2 linked regions of the Novosphingobium sp. G106 genome follow. Each later gene encodes a partner of the first gene's protein in a complex. Links are inferred from orthologs where the notes say so. Each region holds a gene or a part of one and is shown in the gene's direction. Other genes may lie near its edges. The genes, in order: pnp and KRR38_RS07575.

What was found.
Region 2: the proteins of pnp (region 1) and KRR38_RS07575 are in contact, whole or in part, in a cryo-EM structure (PDB 9QH0), measured with the Escherichia coli proteins. The link is inferred for Novosphingobium sp. G106 from one-to-one orthologs.

What each region holds. Positions count from the first base shown.
Region 1 is NZ_JAHOOZ010000001.1:3,272,666-3,280,940, reverse strand. What follows is about bases 1,923-4,941. They hold pnp (polyribonucleotide nucleotidyltransferase), read left to right. Parts: upstream 1,923-2,283; coding sequence 2,284-4,599; downstream 4,600-4,941. Other genes in these bases: KRR38_RS15505 (energy transducer TonB), read left to right, coding at 4,761-4,941; rpsO (30S ribosomal protein S15), read left to right, coding at 1,923-2,121. Also shown: KRR38_RS15530 (DUF2239 family protein), read left to right, coding at 1-391; KRR38_RS15525 (DUF6491 family protein), read left to right, coding at 489-866; tRNA pseudouridine(55) synthase TruB, read left to right, coding at 920-1,846; more of rpsO, read left to right, coding at 1,852-1,922; more of KRR38_RS15505, read left to right, coding at 4,942-5,462; KRR38_RS15500 (hypothetical protein), read left to right, coding at 5,540-7,435; KRR38_RS15495 (DUF3142 domain-containing protein), read left to right, coding at 7,616-8,275. UniProt on the Escherichia coli protein: Involved in mRNA degradation. Catalyzes the phosphorolysis of single-stranded polyribonucleotides processively in the 3'- to 5'-direction. Also involved, along with RNase II, in tRNA processing.
Region 2 is NZ_JAHOOZ010000001.1:1,586,686-1,595,266, forward strand. Bases 3,319-6,643 are described here. They hold KRR38_RS07575 (ribonuclease E/G), read left to right. Parts: upstream 3,319-3,662; coding sequence 3,663-6,443; downstream 6,444-6,643. Other genes in these bases: KRR38_RS07570 (hypothetical protein), read right to left, coding at 3,319-3,531; KRR38_RS07580 (class I SAM-dependent methyltransferase), read right to left, coding at 6,505-6,643. Outside these bases: KRR38_RS07560 (penicillin-binding protein 1A), read right to left, coding at 1-2,172; KRR38_RS07565 (N-acetylmuramoyl-L-alanine amidase), read right to left, coding at 2,243-3,112; more of KRR38_RS07570, read right to left, coding at 3,133-3,318; more of KRR38_RS07580, read right to left, coding at 6,644-7,134; KRR38_RS07585 (carboxymuconolactone decarboxylase family protein), read left to right, coding at 7,250-7,813; KRR38_RS07590 (molybdopterin-dependent oxidoreductase), read right to left, coding at 7,977-8,581. UniProt on the Escherichia coli protein: Endoribonuclease that plays a central role in RNA processing and decay. Required for the maturation of 5S and 16S rRNAs and the majority of tRNAs. Also involved in the degradation of most mRNAs.

The sequences.
Region 1 (8,275 bases):
CGACGAGACGGGCAGGCAGGTCGATCTCGACCTGACCGGGGCTCCTCCGCCGCCGCGGCCCCGCGGCCGCCCTTCGCTCGGCGTCGAGGCGCGCGAGGTAACCCTGCTGCCGCGCCATTGGGAATGGCTGGCGAAGCAGCCCGGCGGGGCTTCGGTATCGCTGCGCAAGCTGGTCGAGGCGGCGCTCCGCGCGGGCCGCAGCGAGCGGGAATGCCTCGACGCGGCTTGCCGTTTCCTCACCGTGATGGCCGGCGACCGGCCCGGCTACGAAGCGGCGACCCGTGCACTCTACGCCGGTTATCGTCCCGCTTTCGAAGCTGTCGCCAAGCTGTGGCCCGAAGCGATCCGCGACCACGCGCTGGCGCTCGCCTGGCCGTCCGAGGCTGGCTGATCAATTGGTAATAGAGTGTCGCAGCCGCTTGCGGCACGCGGGCTGCGACATGAAATATTCAGGCGGGATGGCGCTTCATCCGGAAAGGAGCCCTGCTATGAAGCTTTCCCTCTTTGCCCTGTCGCTCGCCGCCGCGCTGCTGGCCGGTTCGCCCGCCTTTGCTGCCGCGAGCAATTCGACCTCCCACGCCAGCGAGGCCTCGATCCCCTTTGCCAACCACGGCGGGGTCGACGACTGGCGTGCCGTGGGCGACAGCACGATCTACTTCGAGGACCTGCACCGCCACTGGTATCGCGCCGAACTGCTCGGCCCGGCCTTCGACCTGCCTTTCGTCGAGCACATCGGCATCGATGCCAGCCCGATCGGCACGCTCGACAAGTTCGGGGCGATCTACGTCCACGGCCAGCGCTATGGCTTCCGTTCTTTCGAGCAGGTCGCCGGCCCGCCTCAGAAGCATCCGGCGCACAAGTCGTAAGCGATCGGGCATAACCGCCTGACAGGACCCGGCGGCGTCGCTATGGCGCCGCCATGTCCACGCAACTCTCCCCCAACGGCTGGATCATCCTCGACAAGCCGATCGAGCTCGGCTCGACCCAGGCCGTCGCGGCGGTCAAGCGCAACCTGCGCCAGGCCGGGCTCGGCAAGGTCAAGGTCGGCCATGGTGGCACGCTCGATCCGCTGGCGAGCGGCGTCCTGCCGATCGCGCTGGGTGAGGCGACCAAGCTCTGCGGGCGGATGCTCGACAGCGACAAGATTTACGACTTCACGATCTGCTTCGGGACAGAGACCGATACGCTGGATCTCGAAGGCAAGATTGTCGCTCGATCGGACAGGTTTATCGAGGGAGCCGAGGTTGAGGATGTCCTGATCGAGTTTATCGGCGAAATCGAGCAGGCGCCGCCTGCCTACTCGGCATTGATGGTCGATGGTCGACGTGCCTACGATCTGGCGCGGGCCGGTGAGGCAGTATCGCTGCCTAAGCGAAGCGTGACGATCCACAACCTCGACTATGTGGTGTGGTGGCAGGACGGCCTCGTCCCATTTGTCACCCTTCGTGCCCATGTTTCGAAAGGCACTTATATCCGCAGCCTCGCGCGGGATATCGCGCATGCGCTCGGCACCGTGGGCTATGTGACCATGCTGCGACGGCTGCGCGCTGGTCCGTTCGATCTCTCGCACGCGATTTCGCTGGACAATCTGAACGAAATCGGCAAGGGCGCGCCCCTTGAGAACGTACTCTTGCCGCTGGAGGCAGGGCTGGTCGACATCCCGGCTCTAGACCTCGGCCCGGAACAGGCAAGGGCGGTCCGACAGGGCCGGGTTCTGGCCGGGCTGGCTTATGACGATGGGCTCTATTGGGCGCGAAGCGGGCGAGTTCCCCTGGCGCTGATGGAGCTTTCGGGCGGTGACGCCCGGGTCGTCAGAGGCTTCAATCTTCCCGATGTCGCGGAGTGAATGATATGTCGGTAACCGCCGAAAAGAAGCAGGAAATCATCGAGTCCAACGCGCGTCAGGCCAACGACACGGGTTCGCCCGAAGTCCAGGTCGCGATCCTCACCAGCCGGATCCAGACGCTGACCGAGCATTTCAAGCTGCACCACAAGGACAACCACTCGCGCCGCGGTCTGCTGATGATGGTCAACAAGCGGCGCTCGCTGCTGGACTATCTGAAGCGCAAGGATGTGGATCGCTACAACGCTCTCATCCAGAAGCTCGGTCTGCGTAAGTAAGAGTTTCGAAGCGGCCCCATGCGGGCCGCTTCTTGTATGGGCTTCGCGCGCAATTCGGCGGCGAGCCCGAAACGGGGCCATGAAGCGCCCCAACCGGACCGGGACGGTACACCCGGCAGCAAAACCCCGCGCGCAATAGGGCCGCGGGTTGAAGGAAACTACATGTTCGACACGAAAACAGTATCGCTGGAGTGGGGCGGAAAGACCCTCACTCTGGAAACCGGCCGCATTGCCCGTCAGGCTGACGGCGCGGTCCTCGCGACCTACGGTGAAACCGTGGTCCTCTGCGCGGTGACGGCCGCGAAGTCGGTGAAGGAAGGCCAGGACTTCTTCCCGCTGACCGTCCACTACCAGGAAAAGTTCTTTGCAGCCGGCCGTATCCCGGGTGGCTTCTTCAAGCGCGAACGCGGTGCCACCGAAAAGGAGACGCTGGTCTCCCGCCTGATCGACCGTCCGGTCCGTCCGCTGTTCCCCGAAGGCTTCTACAACGAGATCAACGTCATCGCCCAGGTGCTGAGCTATGACGGCGAGGTCGAGCCCGATATCGTCGCGATGATCGCGGCCTCGGCCGCCCTGACCATCTCGGGCGTGCCCTTCATGGGCCCGATCGGCGCCGCGCGCGTCGGCTATGTCGACGGCGAATACACGCTGAACCCGAAGCAGGACGTGGCTGCCGCCGGCGCTCTCGACCTGGTCGTCGCCGCCACCGGCAACGCCGTCATGATGGTCGAATCGCAGGCTCGCGAGCTGCCCGAAGAGATCATGCTCGGCGGCGTCCTGTTCGCCCACAACGAGATCAAGAAGGTCGTCAACGCGATCATCGATCTCGCCGAGAAGGCCGCCAAGGAGCCTTGGGAAGTCAAGACCACCGACAATTCGGCGGTCAAGGCCAAGCTCAAGGACCTGATCGGCAAGGACATTGCCGCCGCCTACAAGCTGACCGACAAGTCCGCCCGCTCGAACGCTCTCAATGCGGCGCGCGACAAGGCCAAGGCTGCTTTCGCCAGCGAAGACGCGCAGACCCAGATGGTCGCGATCAAGTCGGTCAAGAAGGTCGAATCGGACATCGTCCGCACCGATCTGCTGAAGAACGGCAAGCGCATCGACGGCCGCACGACCACGCAGGTCCGCCCGATCGAGGCGATCGTCGGCCTGCTGCCGCGCACCCACGGTTCGTCGCTGTTCACCCGCGGTGAGACGCAGGCGATCTGCACCACCACGCTGGGCACCAAGGACGCCGAGCAGATGATCGACGGGCTGGAGGGTCTCTCCTACTCGAACTTCATGCTGCACTATAACTTCCCGCCCTATTCGGTCGGCGAAGTCGGCCGCTTCGGCGCTCCGTCGCGTCGCGACACCGGCCACGGCAAGCTCGCCTGGCGCGCGCTGCAGGCGGTGCTGCCGACGAAGGAAGAGTTCCCCTATACGATCCGCGTGGTGTCCGACATCACCGAGTCCAACGGCTCTTCGTCGATGGCGACGGTCTGCGGCGGTTCGCTCTCGATGATGGACGCCGGCGTGCCGCTCAAGCGCCCGGTTTCGGGCATTGCGATGGGCCTGGTGCTGGAAGGTGACGAGTTCACCGTGCTCAGCGACATCCTTGGCGACGAGGATCACCTCGGCGACATGGACTTCAAGGTGGCCGGCACGTCCGAAGGCATCACCACGATGCAGATGGACATCAAGGTCGCGGGCATCACGCGCGAGATCTTCGAGGCCGCGCTGAACCAGGCCAAGGAAGGCCGCGCGCACATCCTGGGCGAGATGCAGAAGGCGCTGGGCACAGCCCGCACCGAGCTCTCGGCCCACGCTCCGCGCATCGAGACGATCCAGATCGACAAGTCGAAGATCCGCGACGTCATCGGCACCGGCGGCAAGGTCATCCGCGAGATCGTCGCCGAGACCGGCGCCAAGGTCGACATCGACGACGAGGGCCTGATCAAGATCAGCTCGGCGGACCTGTCGCAGATCGAAGCCGCCAAGAACTGGATCCTGGGTATCGTCCAGGAAGCAGAGGTCGGCAAGATCTACGACGGCAAGGTCGTCAACATTGTCGACTTCGGCGCTTTCGTGAACTTCATGGGCGGCAAGGACGGTCTCGTCCACGTCTCCGAAATGAAGAACGAGCGCGTCGAGAAGCCGACCGACGTCGTGTCCGAAGGCCAGGCCGTGAAGGTCAAGGTCCTCGAGATCGATCCGCGCGGCAAGGTTCGCCTGTCGATGCGTGTCGTCGACCAGGAGACGGGCGCCGAGCTGGAGGACACCCGTCCGCCCCGCGAGCCCCGCGAGCCGCGCGGTGATCGTCCCGGTGGCGATCGCGGCGACCGCCGTGGTCCCCGCGGCGGCGGCGGTGATCGCGGTGGTCGCGATCGTGACCGCGGCCCGCGCCGTGACGGCGGCGGCGACCGCGGTCCGCGCGAGCCCCGCGAGCCGCAGGGTGACCCCGATCACATGCCGGCTTTCTTGAAGGACGACTAATCCTTCAAGGCTGAGAAAAAAGGGAAAGGGGGCTGCGGCGACGCGGCCCCCTTTTCCGTTCAGGTTCCGGGCACCCGATGGCGGCTAGAGCGTTCCACTTCAGTCCACAGAGCCGGAACGGTCCCTTGTACGCATCGCCTCGCGAAAGGACTGCGTCGGCGTTGGCAGCATTCTGTATCGTCGTGCTGCTCGCCTTCGCGCTCGTCTTCGGCCTTCGGGTCGGGGATATCGTGCGCAATCCCGGGGCGCTGGTCTCGGTGATCTTTGACCAGCCCAAGCCGCCGCCACCGCCAGAGCCCAAACCCCGCGCGAGGCCGGCGGAGACCAGGGCGCCCAAGGGTGATCCCGGCCAGCACAATCTCAAGAATCAGGCCACGCCGATCGTCGCGCCCAAGGTCGTGCCGTTGATCGTTCCGCCGCCCGTGGTCGTTGCGACACAGGCGGGCATCGGCCAGGCGGCGCAGACCGGCGCCTCGGACCGGATGGGGCCGGGGCAGGGCGCGGGTGGCTACGGCAATGGCGGCGGTGGTGATGGAGGCGACGGCGATGGCGGCGCGGTCGCCGGCCCGCGCCAGATCAAGGGCAAGCTGTCGTTCAAGGACCTGCCCGACGGTATGCTACGGCCGGGCAGCGAGGCGCGCGTCGGCGTGCGCTATGTCGTCGAGGCCGACGGCACGGTCAGCCAATGTCGTGCCGACGAGCCGAGCGGCATCCCGCAGCTCGATCGGCTCGCTTGCCGGCTGATCGAGGAGCGTTTCCGCTTCCGCCCGGCCCGCGACCGGTTCGGCCGACCGGTGCGCGCGACCATTGCTGAGGCACACAGCTGGTTCATGCGTGACGACGGCGAGGATCGCGACGACTGACGCGGGAATTCGCTTGCCTGCGGAGGCTCCGATCTGGAATTCTCCCCGTCGGCTTCGGAGGCTGAGGGAGATGGGTGATGCGGCGGACTATCAGGGTTGCTGGCGGTATCCTGGGGGCCGCGCTTGCCTCTCTGGCCTGGCCGCAGATTGCGGGCGCCAGCGGCGATTTCATGTGCACGCCCGACTGGCGGCTGCCCAGCGGCAGCTTCGCCTCCTGCGGCAACACCGCCATGCTCTCGCCGAGCAACGACACGCGGGTGAACCTGTTGTTCCTGATGCGCGACCGCCAGCCCGCGCCCGCCGTGGGCCTGACCTATCCCGAGCTTAAATATGCCGACCCCGGGCTTGGCCATAATTTCTTCAGCTGGGACGTCGCCCGGCAGGCCTTCTTCGCGCCGCCCGAAGCCGGCGAAGATGACAGCGGCGCCTCCGGCTCACGCTGCATCAGCCTCGTTTCGGGCAGTGCCGCCTTCAACGCGGCGATGGCGGCCAACCGCGGCGTCTCCGCTGCCGAGCGCGAGCGCCTGATCACGGCGCGGACCACGATTGGGCAGATCTGCCGCGACGCCGGCGGTCCGGCGCTGGCCTTGCCCACGGACATCAAGTCTGCGGCGGGGCGGGAGTATCTCGGCTACCTGCAAGGCGCCGACTCCTTCTACGCCGAGCAGTGGGACGCCGCGCGCGGCGTCTTCGACAAGCTGCGCGGATCCAAGGACTCGTGGCTGGCCGAAACCGCCACTTACATGCTGGCGCGCACCGAGCTCAACGCCGCGCAGGCCAAGAGCTTCGACGAATGGGGCGCGTTCGATGCTGCCAAGGTCGACAAGCCGGCGCTGGGCCGAGCGAGGGCGGGGTTTCAGGACTATCTCAAGCGCTATGCCCGAGGCCGCTATGCCGGATCGGCGCAGGGGCTGGTGCGGCGCACGCTGTGGCTCGCGGGCGATGCCGTCGGGCTGGCGCAGGAATACGAGCGACTGCTTGCCGCAGCGCCGGTCACATCGCCGGCCACGCTCGACCTGATCGAGGAGACCGACAACAAGCTGCTGATCGGCAATGCCGCCAAGGTTGTCGACGGCCCGCTGTTGCTCGCCACGGTCGACCTGATGATGATGCGCACGCCCTACGAGGGCGGCCCGCAGCCGATCTCGGCCGAGGCGCTTGCTGGCCAGGCGAAGCGCTTCGCCGGTCGCGACGATCTTTATGGCTTCGTCCTCGCCAGCCATGCCTTCTACGTCGAGAAGGAACCCGCCAAGGTCCTCCAGCTGATCCCCGACGATGCGAAGAAACCGAGCTATACCTCGCTCGCCTTCAGCCGGCAGGTGCTGCGCGGCATGGCGCTGGCGGCGCGCGGGGACCGCAACGAGGCGGGCTTCTGGCGCGAGCTGCTCGGCGGGGCGACAGGGCTCTACCAGCGGCCCGTGGTCGAACTCGCGCTGGCGATGAACTGGGAGCGCAGCGGCAAGCTGGCCGACGTCTTCGCGCCCGCTTCGCCGATCGGCGAGACTGCAATCCGCGAGATCCTGCTGCTCAACGTCGCCGGCCCCGACCTGCTGCGCGCTCAGGCCCGCGCCACGCAGCGGCCGCAGCACGAGCGGGACCTGGCGGCGTTCACGCTGCTCCAGAAGCAGCTGACCTATGGCGACTATGCCGGCTTCCTGCGCGACAGTGCGCTGGTAGGCGCGAGTGCGACCAGCGAAGGCGGGCTCTGGGACCTGCGCCAGCAGGAGAAGGTGCCCGTCGGCCTGTTCCGCAAGGGCACCTGGTCGGACGGCTACGCCTGCCCGGCGCTGTCCGCCACAGCTGCCACCTTGGCGCGCGATCCGCGCGACGTGAAGGCGCGGCTCTGCCTCGGTGACTTCTACCGGCTCAATGGCTTCGACGATTTCGGCCGGGGCGACGAGACGGACCTCAAGCGCGGGGAACTGGGCAGCACGCCTACCCTGTTCCCCCCGCAAGCCGACTCCGCGCAGTGAGTTCTATGCCGGCGTCATCGCCGATCCGAAGGCGGCAGGTGAGGACAAGGCCTATGCGCTTTACCGCGCGGTCAATTGCTACGCGCCTGCCGGCAACAACCAGTGTGGCGGTACCGATGTCGGCCAGAACCAGCGCCGCGCCTGGTTCCAGCGGTTGAAGGGCGAGTTCGCGAAAAGCCCGTGGGCGCAAAAGCTGCGCTACTATTGGTGAGGGTCTGGGCGCTCGCGGCGCTTCTCCTATTGGCGGGATGTGGCAGGCCGGCGACGGAACGGGTCGACCCGACAGACTACGACGCCTTCTTCCTCTGGGCGGGGGTGAAGCCGCCTAAGGCTCTCGCGAAAGCGAAGACGGTCTATCTGCTCGACGGCGAAGTGCGTGCGAACGATAACGCGCGGCTCGTCCCGCTGCGTCCGGGGACACCAAACGGCAGCAAGGTGTCGCTTTGGCTGACGGTGCGCGCCGAGCGGCTCGACTGGCAGGAAGGCGTCTACCGCCGGATTTTCGTCGATCTCGCGCGCTGGGACGCTGCCGGCAATCGCCTGATCGGGCTGCAGATCGATTTCGATTCCAACACCCGCGGCCTGGCAAATTACGCTGCCTTCCTCGCCGACCTGCGCCGCCGCCTTCCCGCGCGCTACCGCCTTTCGGTCACCGGCCTGATGGACTGGAGCGCGCAGGGCGATCCGGCCGCGCTGGGCAAGCTGGCCGGTACCGTCGACGAGGTCGTGATCCAGACCTACCAGGGACGGCATACGATCCCCGGCTATGAGAGCTACATGACCTCGCTGGCGCGGCTACCGTTGCCCTATCGCGTAGCGCTGGTCGAAGGCGGCGAATGG
Region 2 (8,581 bases), 1.7 Mb from region 1 along the record:
GCCACCCTGGGCATAGCCGCCGAGCGAGCGCGGCTGATCGTAGCCGAGATAGACCCCCGCGACATACTTCTGCGACCCGCCGACGAACCAGACGTTGGTCGGCCCGCTGGTCGTACCGGTCTTGCCGAACAACGGCATGTTGAGATCGCGCAGCACGACGGCGGTACCACGGGTAATCACGCCCTCAAGCATGTGCACGACCTGATAGGCCGTGCGCGGATCGAGCACCTGCTTGCCGCGCGGTTCGAAGCGGGGCATCGGCTTGCCATCCCACTGCGTCATGTTGCAGCGGTCGCAGCGGCGGTTGTCGGCGCGGAAGATCACCTTGCCGTTGCGGTCCTGGACATAGTCGATGACCGAGGACGGATACTGGACGCCGTTGTTGGCCAGCGCCGAATAGGCATTGACCATCTGCATCACGGTGGTCTCGCCCGCGCCCAGCGCGAACGACAGATAGTTCTGGTACTTGCCGATGCCGACGCGGGCGAAGGTCTTGGTGACGTTCTCCATGCCGCTGTCGTTGGCGAGGCGCACGGTCATCAGGTTGCGCGACTGCTCGAGGCCCCAGCGCATCGTGTGGTTGCCGCTGCCACCTTCGCCGCCGAAGTTGCGGAAGCATTTCTGACCGGCCGTGCCCTGATAGACGCAGAAGGTGCCGTCGAGCACCATCGTCGCCGGGGTCATGCCCACGTCGAGCGCCGTGGCGTAGACGAACGGCTTGATCGTCGAACCCGGCTGGCGCAGCGCCTGGGTCGCGCGGTTGAACGAGGCGAGACCGGAATCGAAACCGCCCTGCATCGCCAGGATCCGGCCGTTCGTCGGGCTCTCGACAAGCATGCCGCCCGAGACCTCGGGAATGATCTTCACCGCATAGGTATCGCCGCCGACGGGCGCCGCGGCGATCACGTCGCCGGCGCGCAGGCTGTCGGGCAGCGAGACCAGCGGACCGCTCTTGCCGTCGGGGAAGCCGATGCGTGCGCTCGAGCCGCTCCGCTCGATCACCACGCCGACGCGCCAGTCCTGATAGGTGATGCTCTTGTTGAGCGTGATCAGCTGGGTCTGCCACTTGTCGGGATCGACGTTGATATGGTCGATCGGGCCGCGGAAGCCCATGCCGCCGTGGTAGCGCAGCAGCCCGGCTCGCAGCGAATCCTGCGCCGCCTTCTGCAGTTCCGGATCGACCGAAGTGCGCACCCAGAGGCCGCCGGCATAGACGCTGTTCGGCCCCTGCTCGGCCTTCTCGCCATATTTCTGGATGAGCTGGCGGCGAACTTCCTCGACGAAGTAGCCGAGCGAGGAATCGTAGGTCTCGACGCGGCGCGGGATCAGACCCAACGGCTCGGCCTTGGCTTGGGCAACGGCATCGGCACTGGCCCAGCCGTTCTTCTCCATCTGGTCGAGCACGTAATTGCGCCGATTAATCGCGGCATCGACGTTCTTGGCGCGGCCGTAGGTCTCAGGCGCCTTGGGCAGGATCGCGAGGAAGGCGGCCTGGTTGAGCGTCAGGTCGCCGACGTCCTTGCCGAAATAGGCCCGCGCCGCGGCCTGGACGCCGAAGCTCTGCCGACCGAGCGGAATCTCGTTGAGATAGAGTTCGAGGATCTGCTGCTTGGTCAGCGTACTCTCGATACGCCGCGCGAGGATCATTTCCTTGAGCTTGCGGCCGATCGAATATTCGTTGCCGATCAGGATATTCTTGGCGACCTGCTGGGTGATCGTCGAGCCGCCCTTGGCGCGCTGGCCGGAGCCCATCTTCGAGACATAGTCGACCACGGCGCCGGCGAGGCCCGGATAGTCTACCCCGCCATGAGTCCAGAACGTCTTGTCCTCGGCCGAGAGGAAGGCGTCGGTGAGCTGTTTGGGAAAATCGACGAAGCGCAGCTGGACGCGGCGCTCGCGGGCATAGGAATAGACGATCTGGCCGTCGATACCGCGGACAATGGTGGGCAGCGGCGGCTGGTAGTCGAGCAGCTTGTCGGCCGAAGGCAGATCGCGCGCAACGAAGAACCACACACCGACGATCAGCAGCACGAAGGCCACGAAGGCATAGCCCAGTGCACGGAACCAGCGCCTTTCGCGCCAGAGACCGCGCAATCGCGACCAGGCGCCGCTCGCTTCGCGGCGGATGCGGTAGTTCAGGTTCTCGCTCTCGGGCGACGCGGAGTCAGACATTGCCGCCGCCTTTATCCTGTGTCCGGCGCGAGGGGAAGCGGTTCACTCTCTCTACTCCCCTGCTCTCGCCTTACTGGTTCGACTGGCGCGCGAAATAAGCACGGATCGCCTGGGCGGTCAGCTTGGCGAAAGTGGCGCGACCTTCGGCCGAGGCGAGCATCGCCGCATCGTCGGGATTGCTCACGTAGCCGCTTTCGAACAGTACCGAAGGCATGTCGGGCGTTTTGAGCACGACGAAAGCGGCCGACTGCACCTCGCGGTCGTGCAGCTTCATCTGGCCCGAAATCTCCCGCAGGATCAGGCGCGCAAACTGCTGCGACTTGGCCTGTGTCTCGCGCTGCGACAGGTCGACGAGGATCGCGCTCACCGCATCGCTGGTTCCGGCGAGCTGTACGCCGTTGATCGTATCGGCACGGTTTTCCTGCGCCGCGAGCCGCGCCGCCGTCTCGCTCGTCCCCCGCTCGGACAGGGTATAGACGCTGGCCCCGCGAGCTTGGTCATTGCTCTCGACGCTGTCGGCATGGATCGAAATGAACAGGTCGGCATTCAGCCGCCGCGCGATGCCCGAGCGCTCGGGCAGCAGCAGGAAGCGGTCGTCGTCGCGGGTTAGCGCGACCCGGATGCCGCCGCGCTCGAGCAGTTCGTCGCGCAGGGCCTTGGCGAGCCCCAGTGTCAGGTTCTTCTCGATCAGCGGCTCGGTTCCCGCGCCGGGATCGTAGCCGCCGTGGCCGGCATCGATCACCACCAGCGGCCGGCTGGCATCGAGCGGCCCCTTGATTTCGGGCAGACCGACTTCATGCGCGGCCGGCGGCAGCACGATCCGCTCGACATAATCATAGCCGCGGCTAGGCACAGCAAGCAGGCGGTCCGCCGCAACCATTGCACCGATCAGCGCCAGCGGCGCAGCGAGGAGCAAGGCAAGCTGGATCGGACGCGGCATTGCCTTTCCCGTAAGGCTACCTACATCGAACCGCAATGGTCGAGGGATAAGCTCTCCCCGCAATCACCTGGTCCGGCGCCGCTTGCCGCGCGCCGGGAAGCCTTGCCGTTCAAAGTATTGGCTGCTAGATGAACGAAGCCGGGCGAGACATTCCGATCCTCATGCACCGAAACAAGGCTGAATGGTCGCAATCGGGCAGGATCGGAAAGCTTTAACCCATGGCCGATATCCGGAATTTCCCATCCGGATCGAACAGGTTGATGCGAGCCCATGAGTAACCACTTGCCGTTCTGCCAGCCGCTGCCTTTGCAGGCGCGGAAGGCTTGGACGGCCGGTTTTGCGCGAACGATTTCGCCGCGCAGCCTCCCACTCGCAGACACGAAGCAAGCTGCCCGCACGCCCTTGCGCGCGGGTTTCACGCACAACCCCGATCGCCGCAGGACGGACCCCGATATGTTCGGGCCCGGCGGCGAACCATTGCATATCCGCGCCGCCTTGCCGGCCCCCGATTTTTCGGGGTCCGAGCCGCGGCGCGACTGGAGAATTTATAATGACAACGCGCATGCTAATCGATGCGCGCCACCAGGAAGAAACCCGGGTGGCGGTCCTCAAGGGCAACCGTATTGAGGAATTCGACTTTGAATCTGCCGATCGCAAGCAGATCAAGGGTAATATCTATCTCGCCAAGGTAACCAGGGTCGAACCCTCGCTGCAGGCGGCTTTCGTCGATTTCGGCGGCAATCGTCACGGTTTCCTGGCGTTCAGCGAAATCCATCCCGACTATTACCAGATCCCCAAGGAGGATCGCGAGGCGCTGCTGGCTGAAGAAGCCGCGCACGCCGAAGAAGAAGCCGCGCTACGCGCCGCCGACGAAGGCGACGAGGACTTCGCCGACGAGAACGGCGACGGCCTGCATGACGACTTCGCCGGCGAAGAGAACGTCACCGAGATCGACACGTCCGAAAAGGACCAGATCGCCACGATCGAAGGCGGCCATGTCGAGAACGGCTTCGAATATTCGGAAGAAGAGCGCGAGGAATCCGCGGACACCGCTGAAGAAGGCGAAGGCAGCGAAGGTGGCGACGATCGCCAGCGTCGCGGGCGCCGCCGCCAGGGTGGCCGCGGCAACCGTTCGAAGGAAGCCGACGATCTGCGCGCCAAGCGCATGGCGCTGCGCCGCCGCTACAAGATCCAGGACGTCATCCAGCGCCGCCAGGTGCTGCTGGTCCAGGTCGTCAAGGAAGAGCGCGGCAACAAGGGCGCTGCCCTCACCACCTACCTGTCGCTCGCCGGCCGCTACTGCGTGCTCATGCCGAATTCGAGCCACGGCGGCGGCATCAGCCGCAAGATCAACTCGGCCGCGGACCGCAAGCGCCTCAAGGCGATCATTTCCGAGATGGCGCTGCCCAAGTCGATGGGCTGCATCGTCCGCACCGCCGGCCTCGCGCGCACCAAGCCCGAGATCAAGCGTGACTTCGACTATCTCGCCCGCCTGTGGGACGAGATCCGCGAGAACACGATGAAGTCGTCGGCGCCGGCGCTGATCCATTCGGACAGCGACCTGATCAAGCGCGCGATCCGCGACATCTACAACCGCGACGTCGAGGAAGTCGTCGTCGAGGGCGAGTACGGCTACCGCGCCGCGCGAGAATTCATGAAGCTGCTGATGCCCAGCCACGCGCGCCGGGTGAAGGCCTATGTCGATCCGGTGCCGCTGTTCCAGCGCTATGGCGCCGAGGACCAGTTGACCGCGATGTACGATCCGGTCGTGCAGCTGAAGTCGGGCGGCTACATCGTCATCAACCCGACCGAGGCGCTGGTCTCGATCGACATCAACTCGGGCCGCTCGACCAAGGAGCACGGCATCGAGGCGACCGCGGTCAGCACCAATATCGAAGCCGCGCGCGAGATCGCCCGCCAGCTGCGCCTGCGCGACATGGCCGGCCTCGTCGTCATCGACTTCATCGACATGGAATACGGATCGAACGTCCGTAAGGTCGAGAAGGCGATGAAGGACGCGCTCAAGAACGATCGCGCCCGCTTGCAGATCGGCCGCATCTCCAGCTTCGGCCTGATGGAGATGAGCCGCCAGCGCCTGCGCACCGGCGTGCTCGAAGCGACCACGCGCATGTGCCCGCACTGCGACGGCACGGGCCTGGTCCGCACGGCCAGCTCGGCCGGCCTGTCCGCGCTGCGCCTGATCGAGGACGAAGCGGCCAAGGGCCGCGGCAGCGTGATCACGCTCTTCGCCAGCACCGAGGCGGCGGTCTATCTGCTCAATGCCAAGCGCTCCGACCTCGCCGAGATCGAAGCCCGCTATGGCGTGCGCGTCGAAGTGATACCCGAGGGCGAGAACGAAGGCGCCAAGATGCGCGTCGCCTCGTCTGGCCCGCGCCCCGAATTCGTGCCGCGCTTCGAGCCGATCGTCGAACTCTACGAGGACGACGAGGACCTGCCCGAAGAGGACGAGGAACTCGAGGAAGAAGAGGAAGCAGAAGAGTCGCGCGCGCCGCGCAGCAGCGGCAGTGGCGAAGGTGACGGCGAAGGCCGTCGCAAGCGCCGCAAGCGCCGCCGTGGCGGCCGCCGCGACCAGCAGGGCGATGCGCCGGCCGGCGAAGGCGCCGAAGCCTCGGAAGGTTCTGAAGGCTACGAGGACGGTGACGAAGGCGAAGAGACCGAAGCCCAGGGCGACGAGCCCCGCGGCGACGATGCCAGCGAGGAAAGCGAAGGCCAGCGCAAGCGCCGCCGTCGCGGCCGTCGCCGGCGTGGTGGTCGCAACAGGGCCGAGGGTGGCCAGGACGAGGCCGGCGAAGGCGAAGCCCACGGCGAGACCGCGGATGGCGATGCCGAAGCTCCGGTCGAGGCCCTGGCAGAAGCCGAGCCCGCGGAAGCCGCCGAGGAAGCGCCGGCCAAGCCCAAGCGCTCGCGCCGCAAGAAGGCCGACGTCGAAGCAGAGGCCGTGGCCGAGGCTCCGGCCGAAGTGGTCGCCGAGGTCGCTGCGGAAGAACCCGCCGCCAAGCCCAAGCGCGCCCGCCGCAAGAAGGCCGACGTCGAGGCTGAGGCCGTTGCCGAAGCTCCGGTCGAAGCGCCCGTCGCCGAGGTCGCGGAAGCGGAACCCGCAGCCAAGCCGAAGCGCACGCGCCGCAAGAAGGCCGATGTCGAGGCTGAAGCCGTCGTGACAGAGGCCGCCGAACCCGTCGCCGGAGGCGACGTCGCGGTTGCCGAGGCACCGGTGGCAGCGCAAGCCGAAGCCCAGCCCGCCAACGGCGACGGCGAAAACGCCGACGGCACGCCGCGCCGCGGTTGGTGGCAGCGCACCTTCGGCAACTGATCGAACTGCAAATCACGAAAAGGCCCGTCACCTCACGGTGGCGGGCTTTTTCTTTGCGCGGTCAGGCCTTCACCGCCACGCCCCATTCGAGCCAACCGGCCATGCTCGGCTTGTCCTTCATGTAGCGCTGGCCGACCGGCGCGGCGGTAAAGCCGGCCGCTTCGATCGCCGAAGTCACCGGGCGCGAGAGGTGACAACCGCCGAAGACGCGCTTCCACAACGGATCGACCCGTTCCTGCCGCCGCGCGATCTTCACGTCCGGCGAGCGCCCGTGCTCGGCGTAGAGGAAAGTCCCGCCCGGCCGCAGCACGCGGCGCAGTTCGGCCAGCGTCTGCGCCTGGTCGGCCACCGAGCACAGCGTGAAGGTGCAGACCACGGTGTCGAAGCTCTCGTCCTCGAAGGGTATCGCCTCGCCGAAACCCTGGCGTATGTCCGCTTGCCAGCCCTTCTTCGCCGCGGCCTCGCGCGCATAGTCGAGCCCCTTGCCCGAGGGATCCAGCCCGGCAAAGCTGACCACCCGGCCCGCGTCGTAAAGCCGCTGGTTGATCCCGCCGCCGCAGCCGAGCTCGAAAACCGCGCCCTGCGCCTGCGGCACCACGTCGCGGCGCAGCGCCATGATGTCCTCGGTCGCGCAGCCCAGCTTGATGATGCGCGGCACCACGGTCTGGTCCCACCAGTTGCCGAAACCCATGCCTTCTCTCCCTCTTGCCGATGTTGACGCAGCGAAGGAGCCAAGACAAGGACAAGGAAAATCAGGAGAGATGCCTTGCCGAATCCCAGTCCCCTGGCCGATCCCCCCCGCCCGCATGCCGCAGATCCGTGAGGACCAGTTCACCGACGATACTCGCGCCTTCTTCGGCCAGTGGGTCGGCGGCATCTTCAAGGATGCCGACAAGAACCCCGTGCTGCGCACTTTCGCGCACCATCCGGTACTGGCCAACGCCTTCTCGCCGCTCAACATCCACCTGCTCGGCCCGAACAACACGCTGCCGGTGAAGCTGCGCCAGATCGCGATCATGCGTGTCGCCTGGATCACCAAGGCGACCTACATGTGGTCGAGCCATCTCAACACGAGCAAGAGCTGCGGCCTGACCGACGAGTTCTATGCCCCCGTCCAGCGCGGCGCGGACGATCCCTATTTCACGCCGCTGGAAGCCACGGTGATCCGCGCCGCCGAAGAGCTGGTGCGGGACCATAAGATCAGCGACGAGAACTGGACACTGCTCAGCGCCGAATGGACCGAGCAGCAATTGCTCGACTTCATGTTCACCGTCGGCTGTTACACGATGATAGCCGGCGTGATGAACTCGACCGGGGCCGAAAGGCAGGACGACCTGCTCGAACTGGCCGCGCAATACGGCCAGCCTTAGGGTCTGTACTCGATACCAGCGCCTTCAAGGCGCCGGAATGGAAGCAAAATGGCCCATTGCTGCGTCAGGAAGCCTTGAGATATCGACATATCCCTGCGGCTTCCTTCCTGGCACTGAGCCATTTTGCTTCAAACCTCGAAGGCGCTGGTATCGAGTACAGACCCTATGCCGGCTCGACCAACCGGACGTTCACCGGCACCGCCGAATAGCGCGGCATGAAGTTGATTGGCTCGACCCGCTCGGTGAGCGAAGTCAACTGGCCGACATTGGCGCCGCCATCAGCCACCGGATCGCCGCTACCGTGCAGCGGCCCGAACATGTGCGTCATCGAGATCACCCCGCGCCGCAGCCGCGCCTCACTTTTGGCCAGCGTACGTATCGCGCCGAATTCGGATGCGATCTCGATCGTGTCGCCTTCGGCGATGCCGTCGGCGGCCATGTCCTCCGGGCTCATGTGCGCATAGTTCACCGGGAAGCGCCGCCGCGCTTCCTTTGACTCGCGGAAGGCACCGTTGAGCGCGTGGAGCACGCGGCGGCAGGTCAGCCGGTAGCCGAAGCCCTGCTCGGGCGCCTCGCCGGCCAGGGCCGCGAGTTCGGCCGCGACATCGGGCGGACACAACTCAAGCCGGCCCGGCGCGTCGGGCGGGCCGGGTTTGACGAAGCGCGGCTCGACGGCCGGTCGCACGCCCGAGGGATTGGCCTTGATCTCGTCGAAAGGCACGACGCTGTCCTTGGCGAGGAAGCGGCACAGGTCCTCGGGATCGGGCT